DNA from 4 places in the Zhongshania aliphaticivorans genome. Region 3 is predicted to be linked to each of the others. Evidence: predicted binding sites of a transcription regulator. Region 3 holds the regulator's gene; each other region holds the start of a gene.
What was found. The regulator PhoB, encoded in region 3, activates phosphate uptake and scavenging genes when phosphate is short. The targets are predictions, from matches to a motif close to TGTCATAAANNTGTAACA.
Positions count from the first base shown of each region.

Region 1 (2,207 bases), 1.5 Mb from region 3:
AGGGGGCCTGCCTCGGTGTCGGGGGTGGTGATGTGGTCGGCCACGGCGGGTAGCCAGCGCGCGCAGAGTTCGGCAATGCGATTGCCCTGGGCCTCGTCAATGCTGTATTGGCTAATGAGTTGCTTTATGGTGTCTTCGCGCTTGTCGCGGTGGTGGAGGCGGCCAGCAAGGTCGTGCACAATACCTTCGCGAATGGCATAGGCGGAGACGTGTATGCCATCCATGCCGAGTTCTTCGAATAGGGCGTAGAGTACGGCAAAGCCCCCCACAAAGACGTCGCGGCGATCTTCGCTGAGGCCTTTTATATTTAGGTCGCGACTATTAGCTGCGTTAAGTACTTGGTTTTTGAGTTTTTCTAGGCCGTCGGCAGAGATATAGCCCGCTTCGCTGAGTTCTTGTTCGGCGAGAATTTTGCCAATGCTGCGAATGGTGCCAGAGGAGCCAACGGCTTCTTGCCAATGGCCGCGAAAGGGTTCTACGTAGGGGCCGATCATTTGTCTGGCGGCATTTACGGCCTTTTTAAAGGACTTCTCGTTGATGTCGCCATTTTTGAAGTAGCGCATACTGAAACTGACACAGCCCATGGGTAGGCTTTCGAGTTGGCGGGGGGTGTTATTGCCCACCACCAGTTCGGTTGAGCCGCCGCCGATGTCGATAACAAGGCGGTGCTTTTGCTCTGGGGCAAAATCGTTGGCCACACCTAGGTAGACGAGACGGGCCTCTTCGGTGCCCGAGATAATATTGATGGGCAGCCCGAGTACCGCTTCGGCTTTGGCCATAAATTCAGCGGCGTTGCTGGCGGCGCGCAGTGTGTTAGTGCCCACTACGCGTATTTGGCGCCGAGGCACGCCGCGCAGGCGGTCGGCCATTTTGGCAAGGCTGTCGAGGGCGCGGTCTTGGGCTTCGTCGCTGAGGCGGCCGTCGTCGTCGAGACCTGCGGCTAATCTAACCATGTCTTTATGGCGGTCGATGACGCGAATTTTGTTGTCACTAAAGCTGGCAATAAGCAGGTGAAAGCTATTAGAGCCTAGGTCGAGTGCCGCGTAAGAGTCGCTGTTTTGAGCCATGGTAGTATGAATTCCCTGTTGGCTGCACAGTGTATCGGCTGGGGGGCTTAAAATCGACTCTAGGCTGTTGTCATAAAAATGACATGAGCGGTGGCTACACTAGCGTGTATTTTTTTTGTTACATTAATTTAAGGGATTAACAGAGGGGTAGGCAGGGCGTGGACAGTACGTGGGTTGCCAAAGAATTGAGCTGGTTGTCATTTAATGAGCGGGTATTGCAGGAGGCTGCCGACCCCTCGGTGCCAATTATTCAGCGTATTCGCTATTTGGGTATTTTCTCGAATAATTTAGATGAGTTTTTCCGGGTGCGGGTGGCAGATGTGCGGCGTTTGGCCGCGTTTTCTGTTGCGTCTAAGCAAGATGAGTATAAGGCGCTGTTGGAAGAGATACGTCAGAAAGTACTGAAACTGCAGCAGCGCTTTGATGTGGTGTATCGGGAAAATTTAAAAGAGCTGCGCCGTCGTAAAATTTACCTTATTAATGAAAAGCAGTTAGACGAGGCGCAAACAAACTATGTGCGCTCGTATTTTCACTCGCATATTCAGCAAGAACTCATTCCTATTATTCTTGATGATGCCAACCCGATCCCTGAATTGAATGAGTCGTCTATTTATCTAGCTATCCGTTTGGGTTACGAGTCGCAGACTCGCTTTGCGCTGTTAGAAATTCCCACTGCGCGGCTAGATCGTTTTATTCGGATTCCCGGTCGTAAGGGTAAGCGCGGCAAGGTGTTAATAGCGCTCGAGAATATGATTCGGGTGTGTTTGCCTGAGGTGTTTAGGGGGATTTTTCCGCTGGAGACGGCCGATGCCTACACCATTAAGCTAACCCGCGACGCGGAGTTGGAGCTGAGTGAAGAGGTTACCCACACCTTTGTAGAAAAAATGACCCAGAGCCTCAAACGCCGGAAAAAAGGCGACCCAGTGCGCTTTGTTTACGATGCGGCGATGCCCAACGATTTGTTAGATTATTTGGTCAAGCGCATGGGCTTGGGTAAATTAGACTCGATGATTCCCGGTGGTCGTTACCATAACTCCAAAGACTTCATGCGCTTTCCGAACTTAGGCCCTGCGTATTTAGACGCCAAGCCCCTGCCGACCATTCCGGTGCCGGTGATTGATCAGGCCGCCAATATTTTAA
Region 1 is NZ_CP014544.1:759,543-761,749, forward strand. It holds gene ppx (exopolyphosphatase) at 1-1,067, opposite strand, end outside; gene ppk1 (polyphosphate kinase 1) at 1,226-2,207, shown strand, end outside.
Region 1: ppk1 (polyphosphate kinase 1) is a predicted target of PhoB. The motif match lies at 1,136-1,153, and genes of this name have one in related genera.

Region 2 (2,207 bases), 1.5 Mb from region 3:
CGTGATTGAGGCGTTTGACTAAATAGTCGTTAAGGCTGTCGTGAAAAGACTCGTTAATACCCGCTTCAATAATCTTATTTGGCAGGGTTTCTCGCAGTTGCTGTGCCAGTGAGCGGCTGAGGTAATTAAGGCTAAGCCAGTGATTAAAGGCGATAAGGAAGATACTAGCAGCAGCCACGACCGCTAACTTGATAAGCCATTTCGGCTTAGATAGCCCCAGTGATTTCATGGGCAGTCCGCGGTTTGGGCGCTTAGTTGCTGCAGGGGGGCGAGCAAGGGCGCGTAAACCTGAAGGCCGCGGATGATTTCGCATTCTAATGCGCGATGGTGGCTGTGGTGGAGTTGGTTTTTGATAAACCACGCCCCCGACGGCACCTCGGGATTAATAAGTAAGCTGTAATACGTGCTTAAATTTAAGTTGTCTGCCTGCGAAATAGCCGTGCTGATCATGTCGACTTCGCGATTTTTAAACGCGGCGTAAAGGGCGCTGGGGTCGGTATAAAACTTTTTTTGGTCGGCGTTAAGATTAATACCCGCCTGCTTTAAGGCCGCCATGGGTTGCAGGAAATGGGTTTGGCTTTGGCTGTCGCGGGAGAAGCCGATCACCTTGCCTTGAAGGTAGTCGCTGTTTAGCTGAGGTGTGCTGTCTTGGCTAATCCAGTACAGAGCGTAGTTAGGTGTTTGCTGTAAAACACGGTAGTAATTGCTGAACTCCGGCACCAAGCCCGCCACGATATGGTGGCGATTCCAAAAGATATCGAACTCTTCGTCCAGAATATGTTGCGGGCTTAGGTAGGCCCGCGGTCGCCAGCGTATCTCAACGCCAGAATAGGATTTGGCTAACAGTGTGCTGGCGCATAAATAGTCGGCAAAGTCGGTGGCATAATTGTAAAACAAGGTGAGAATTTTAAATGTTGGTTTTGTGCTCGCGCCCTGGGTGCTGCACTGGTAGCTGCGGTAGTCGCTCAAACTAAGCGCTTGTAGGGGGCGGCTTGCCATCCACACACTAAGGGCGATGGGCAAGCTTAGAGCAAGACCCATGACGGCGCGGTACGTAGTGTGATTAGCGCTAAAAAAACGAAACGGTAGCATAGGCTCACGAATTGCTAGAGTCATAGAGGTCGGTGGGATACCTTTTGCTAGCGAGCAACGGTGTGTTTGCAATAGTCTTGATGTAGACAATAAGACACTCTGTTGACAAGTTGATGACAGTAGTGGTTTTCATCTCATCAATGTGAGGTATAGCTGCAACGACGCGCTTGCACCTAGACTAAGCGACTACACAGCAATAATAAGATAGGACGCGACTATGCATCTTGGCTTCAGTTCGATGAACACAGTAAATGATCCGGATCCGGCGGAGTTGGCTAAAACACTGGAAGACGCCGGCTTTGAGTCGTTGTGGTATGGCGAACACAGTCATATTCCGCGCTGCCGAAGCACCGCTTATCCGGCGGGGGGTGAACTGCCCGAGCCTTATAAAGAAATGATGGATCCCTATATTTCGTTGATGGCGGCGGCCGCTGCGACGACAAGGTTAAAGCTGGGTACCGGCATTGCTCTATTGATGGAGCGAGAGCTATTTTCTCAGGCGAAGACCATCGCGACCTTAGACCGTTTGTCCGGCGGGCGGGTGCTGATCGGCAGCGGCGTGGGCTGGAATCAAGAGGAATTTGAAAATGTAAGTCAGCAACCATGGCAACGTCGCTACGGGGTATTAAAGGAAACCGTGGCGGCGACACGGGCCCTGTTTGCCGATGAGGCGCCGGAATTTCACGGTGAGTTTATCGATTTTGACCCGGTGTGGTTTGAGCCCAAGCCGCTGCGCAGTCCACCAATGATTTTTGGTGCAATGGGGCCGTTGGGTATGCGCCACACGGCGGAGTGGGCCGACGGTTGGATGCCTGTGGATGTAGCGCTGCCCGATGTGAAGGCCGCCATTAAGGCGTTTCACGATTTGCTCGCTGAATTTGGTCGCAAGCCGAATGAGGTGGAGGTTACTTTGGTGGTTATGTCCGAGGTGACCCCAGATTTACTTAAATACTATCGCGATTGCGGCGTAGACCGCTGTAATATCGGCGTGGGCATGCAAAATTGGAATAAACCAGAAATTGTGATGCCAATGATTGAGCGCTTCTCTAAGATCATTGCTCAGTTGTGAGGCTTGCTGCTAGTCTTTGAGGTCTAATGCGGAAAATAGTGTCTAC
Region 2 is NZ_CP014544.1:3,769,171-3,771,377, reverse strand. It holds gene AZF00_RS16780 (hypothetical protein) at 1-229, opposite strand, end outside; gene AZF00_RS16775 (substrate-binding domain-containing protein) at 226-1,116, opposite strand; gene AZF00_RS16770 (LLM class F420-dependent oxidoreductase) at 1,331-2,161, shown strand.
Region 2: AZF00_RS16775 (substrate-binding domain-containing protein) is a predicted target of PhoB. The motif match lies at 1,194-1,211, and genes of this name have one in related genera.

Region 3 (2,207 bases):
TGAGTGTTTTACATGGATCATACTTATCGTTTAGTGATTAGCTGTCCCGACCGCGTGGGCATTGTTGCGCGGGTTAGCCAATTTGTCGCGGAGCACGGCGGTTGGCTTACCGAGGCGAATTATCACGCAGATGCAGAAAGTAACTGGTTTTTTATGCGCAATGAGATTCGCGCGGAATCCTTAAAAGTTAGCGCTCAGGCCTGTCGCGAGGCCTTTGCGCCATTAGCGGCTGAATATGGCATGCACTGGGCGCTGGTCGATTCTGCTGTTAAGCGCAAGGTTGTAATACTGGCGAGTCACGCCTCCCACTGTCTGGCTGATATATTGCACCGTTGGCACAGTGGCGAATTAGACTGCGATATACCCTGTGTTATTTCTAACCACGAAAACCTGCGTAGCATGGTGGAGTGGCATGGTATTCCCTTTGAGTTTGTCGCCATTGACCCAAACAACAAAGCACCCGCACACGCCAAGATTATGGCGCTGGCCCAGAGCTATGAGGCAGATTGCGTGGTGTTAGCGCGCTATATGCAAATTATTCAGCCCGAGTTTTGCCAAGCTTATGCAGGGCGAATGATTAACATACACCATAGCTTCCTGCCCTCATTTATCGGCGCAAACCCCTATCAGAAAGCTTTTGATAGGGGGGTTAAGTTAATCGGTGCCACTTGCCACTACGTTACTGAGCGGCTGGATGAAGGTCCGATTATTGAACAAGACGTAATTCGGGTGTCCCATCGGCATAGCAAAGATGACCTTGTTAGACTCGGCAAGGACGTCGAAAAATCGGTGTTGGCGAGAGCGCTGCGCAACCACTTGGAAGATCGCGTTTTGGTGCATGGGAACAAGACCGTAGTGTTTGATTAATCAAGTGAAATTTAAACTGTCATAAAATTGTCACTTAAAATGGTTTTAATGCAGCCTACGAATTTTACAAAAAAAGGTTAATGGAATGACGTCAGCCACCATATTGATTGTCGACGATGAAACCGCAATCCGTGAAATGATACGGGTGGGTCTTGAATTGGCGGGTTATGAATGTCTGGAGGCAAGCAATGCCCAGGATGCCCACGGTATAATTGTTGATCAGCGCCCTGATCTTGTGCTGCTGGACTGGATGATGCCGGTCACTAGTGGTTTGGAATTGTTGCGGCGCCTACGCCGGGATGAACTGACCAGGGATTTGCTGGTGATTATGTTGACCGCCAAAGATGATGAAGACAATCGGGTGCAAGGTCTTGATGTCGGTGCCGATGACTATATCACCAAGCCTTTTTCGTCTCGTGAGCTGATGGCGCGCATTAAAGCCATTATGCGTCGATCGACAAATCGTGACGAGGAAGAAAGTATCGAAGTCGCGGGGCTGAAATTAGACCCCAGTAGCCACCGAGTATTTGTTGATGCAACTCCATTAGATATGGGGCCCACCGAATTTAAATTATTAAAATTCTTTATGACTCATCAGGAGCGAGCGTATAGTCGCGGCCAGCTTCTTGATCAGGTATGGGGCACCAATGTTTACGTTGAAGAGCGTACGGTCGATGTCCATATTCGTCGCCTTCGCAAAGCATTGCAAACTGAGCTAAGAGACTGCGGCCTTTTAATTCAAACAGTTCGTGGAACCGGTTACCGGTTTTCGACAACAGGTGTCTGCGCATAGCGCAAAATAATGCGGTATTACAGTTGGAAGGCAGAATTATTGCGGGTCGGCATACCACTCCTAGTGGTTGCGGCAGGCTGCGCGTTATTCGATCTTGGGCTATTGCCGCTATTGGCGGCGGCGTTGTTGGCATGCGCGTGGCTGTTGCGGCATTTACAGCGGTTGTCTGACTGGCTGTATAGCGGCGCGAAGTCAGATCCACCAGAGGCTGCAGGGATGTGGGGTCAAGTTTTTGATGTAATCTACGATATGCAGCGGGAATCGTCGCAGGACAGTGACCGCTTGCAGGCAATGATTGATTATTTGCACGCTTCGTTTGCCTCGATGTCGGACGCGGTAGTCATGCTTGATCCCTACGGCAATATCGAGTGGTGTAATGCCTCTGCCCACGATTTATTGGGTTTAAGAGAAGAGGGTGATAAAGGCCGTCAGCTGGTTAATTTGCTGCGCAGTCCGGCGTTTCTCCGCTATTTCGAGGCTGAGCGCTATCAAGCCCCGCTGGAAATGGTGTCGCCAGTCAATGGCCTCATTAATTTGAGTATTAGCG
Region 3 is NZ_CP014544.1:2,236,187-2,238,393, reverse strand. It holds gene purU (formyltetrahydrofolate deformylase) at 13-867, shown strand; gene phoB (phosphate regulon transcriptional regulator PhoB) at 953-1,660, shown strand; gene phoR (phosphate regulon sensor histidine kinase PhoR) at 1,670-2,207, shown strand, end outside.

Region 4 (2,207 bases), 1.7 Mb from region 3:
GAAGCCGCGCATGGCTGCTTCGCGGGTTACGTCGCCGTTGACGGTTATTGCAGGCACCATATCGGCGTAAGCTTTTAGGCAGTCTTTCACGGTGTCGATAATATCGAACAAGGGTTCTTTGTCTTCTTGGTTGTCTTTGTTGTAGGCCAGCGGCTGTGACTTCATTAGGGTTAACAAACTGACCAAATGACCGTTCACGCGGCCGACTTTGCCGCGAATGAGTTCGGGCACGTCGGGGTTTTTCTTCTGGGGCATTATTGAAGAGCCGGTGCAGAAGCGGTCGGGCAGTTCAATAAACTTGAACTGAGCTGAGGTCCACAGCACCAGCTCTTCGCTGAAGCGCGACATGTGGGTCATCAACAGGCTGGCAGCGGCGGCGAATTCAATGGCAAAGTCACGGTCGCTTACTGAATCTAGCGAGTTTTCGGTGGGGCGGTCAAAACCCAGTAACTCGGCGCTGTAGTGGCGGTCGATGGGGTAGGTGGTGCCGGCCAGTGCTGCGGCGCCCAGCGGGCATTGGTTGAGACGCGCTGCGCAGTCTTGAAAACGGCTGTAGTCGCGCTCTAGCATTTCATTCCACGCCAGCATGTGGTGGCCAAAGGTAACGGGCTGGGCGGTTTGCAGGTGGGTGAAACCCGGCATAATGGTGTGCGCTTCGCGGGTGGCGAGGGTAATTAAACCCTGCTGCAGGCGGCTGAGCTCGGTTACGATTAAGGCTAATTCGTCGCGCAAATACAGACGAATATCGGTGGCAACTTGGTCGTTGCGCGAGCGGCCGGTGTGCAGCTTTTTGCCGGTGATGCCGATTTTGTCGGTGAGCCGCGCTTCAATATTCATGTGCACGTCTTCAAGGCTTACTGACCACTCAAAGCGACCACTGAGGATTTCAGCGCGAATCTCTTCTAAGCCTTCTTGAATTTTGCTGAGTTCGTCGGTGGTGAGTACGCCGACTTTGGCGAGCATGGCCGCGTGGGCTAGCGAGCCGTTGATGTCGTGGTGGTAAAGGCGCTGATCGAAGCTGACAGAGGCCGTAAAACGCTCTACGAACTGGTCAGTTGCCTCGGTAAAGCGGCCGCCCCAGGGTTTGATGCTTGGATCTTTGTCACTCATTGCGCAGTTGTTCCTGTATTGCTTGGCTGTAGGGCTTGCTCCCGTTGACGTGAACAGGTGATCTACAGACGCCTATAAAGGCGCCATTATAGCAGTTTTGCGTCTGACCGCCTGCGATCGAGCTTGTAATAAAATTGTCATATCCCGTCGCCATACTGTTTTTCCGTAAAATTGAGCCATTACGCAAGGAAGAACAATGAACGACGTCAGTTCCCCCCGCGCCAAATTAGTGGAAATGCTTTGGCAGTTAAAGCTGAGCTATGACAAGCAGGGCGATAAGGGCGTGCGTTATATCCATTTTAATACCTTGTTAAACGATCCGGCTTACCGCAAAGAGTTAATTGAGCAGGCGGCGGTGAGCAGCAATGCCGAAATTCGTGAGCTGGGTCTTGGCCTGCGCCGAATCAACATCAATACCGCATTAACTCAGGGGCGTCACGATCGTCGAGTGGCCGCCATGAATCCAGATATTGCTGAAACCATTGGCTTTAAGCAGCTTGGCGCGCCCGCAAAACCCCTGCGCAAATGGTTGTTGATTGCAGGGGTGCTTTTGCTTGGCGGCGTAGTCGGTGCGGCTTTATTTAGTGACGACTTAAAAAGCGTGTATAGCGGCAGCAAAGTAGTGAGTGGCTCTCTGCATGGGGAGCAGCTTTGGACGAGTGATAAAACCTGGGTGCTAGAAGGTATTGTGTATGTTGAGGCCGGTGCGCGGCTGGTGATTGAAGCCGGCACAGTGGTAAAAGGGCGGGAGGGCAGTGCCTTATTGATTACCCGCGACGCCTCTATTCTTGCGCGCGGCACAGCAGCTAAGCCAATTGTCTTCACGAGTGCGGTAGCGGCAGGTAAACGCCGCGCTGGCGACTGGGGCGGTCTGGTGATGTTGGGTAATGCGCCGGTCAATACCGCTGACGCGCAAATTGAAGGTCTCGATGCTGGCGACACGCGGGGCATGTTTGGCGGCGTCGACGCCAGTGACAATTGCGGGGTGCTGGAATATGCCCGTATTGAGTTTGCCGGTTACGAGGTTTACGCCAATAACGAATTAAATGGTTTGACCTTGGGCGGTTGCGGCAGCAAGACCATTGTCCGCAATGTGC
Region 4 is NZ_CP014544.1:3,927,595-3,929,801, reverse strand. It holds gene argH (argininosuccinate lyase) at 1-1,110, opposite strand, end outside; gene AZF00_RS17520 (beta-helix domain-containing protein) at 1,307-2,207, shown strand, end outside.
Region 4: AZF00_RS17520 (beta-helix domain-containing protein) is a predicted target of PhoB. The motif match lies at 1,235-1,252, and genes of this name have one in related genera.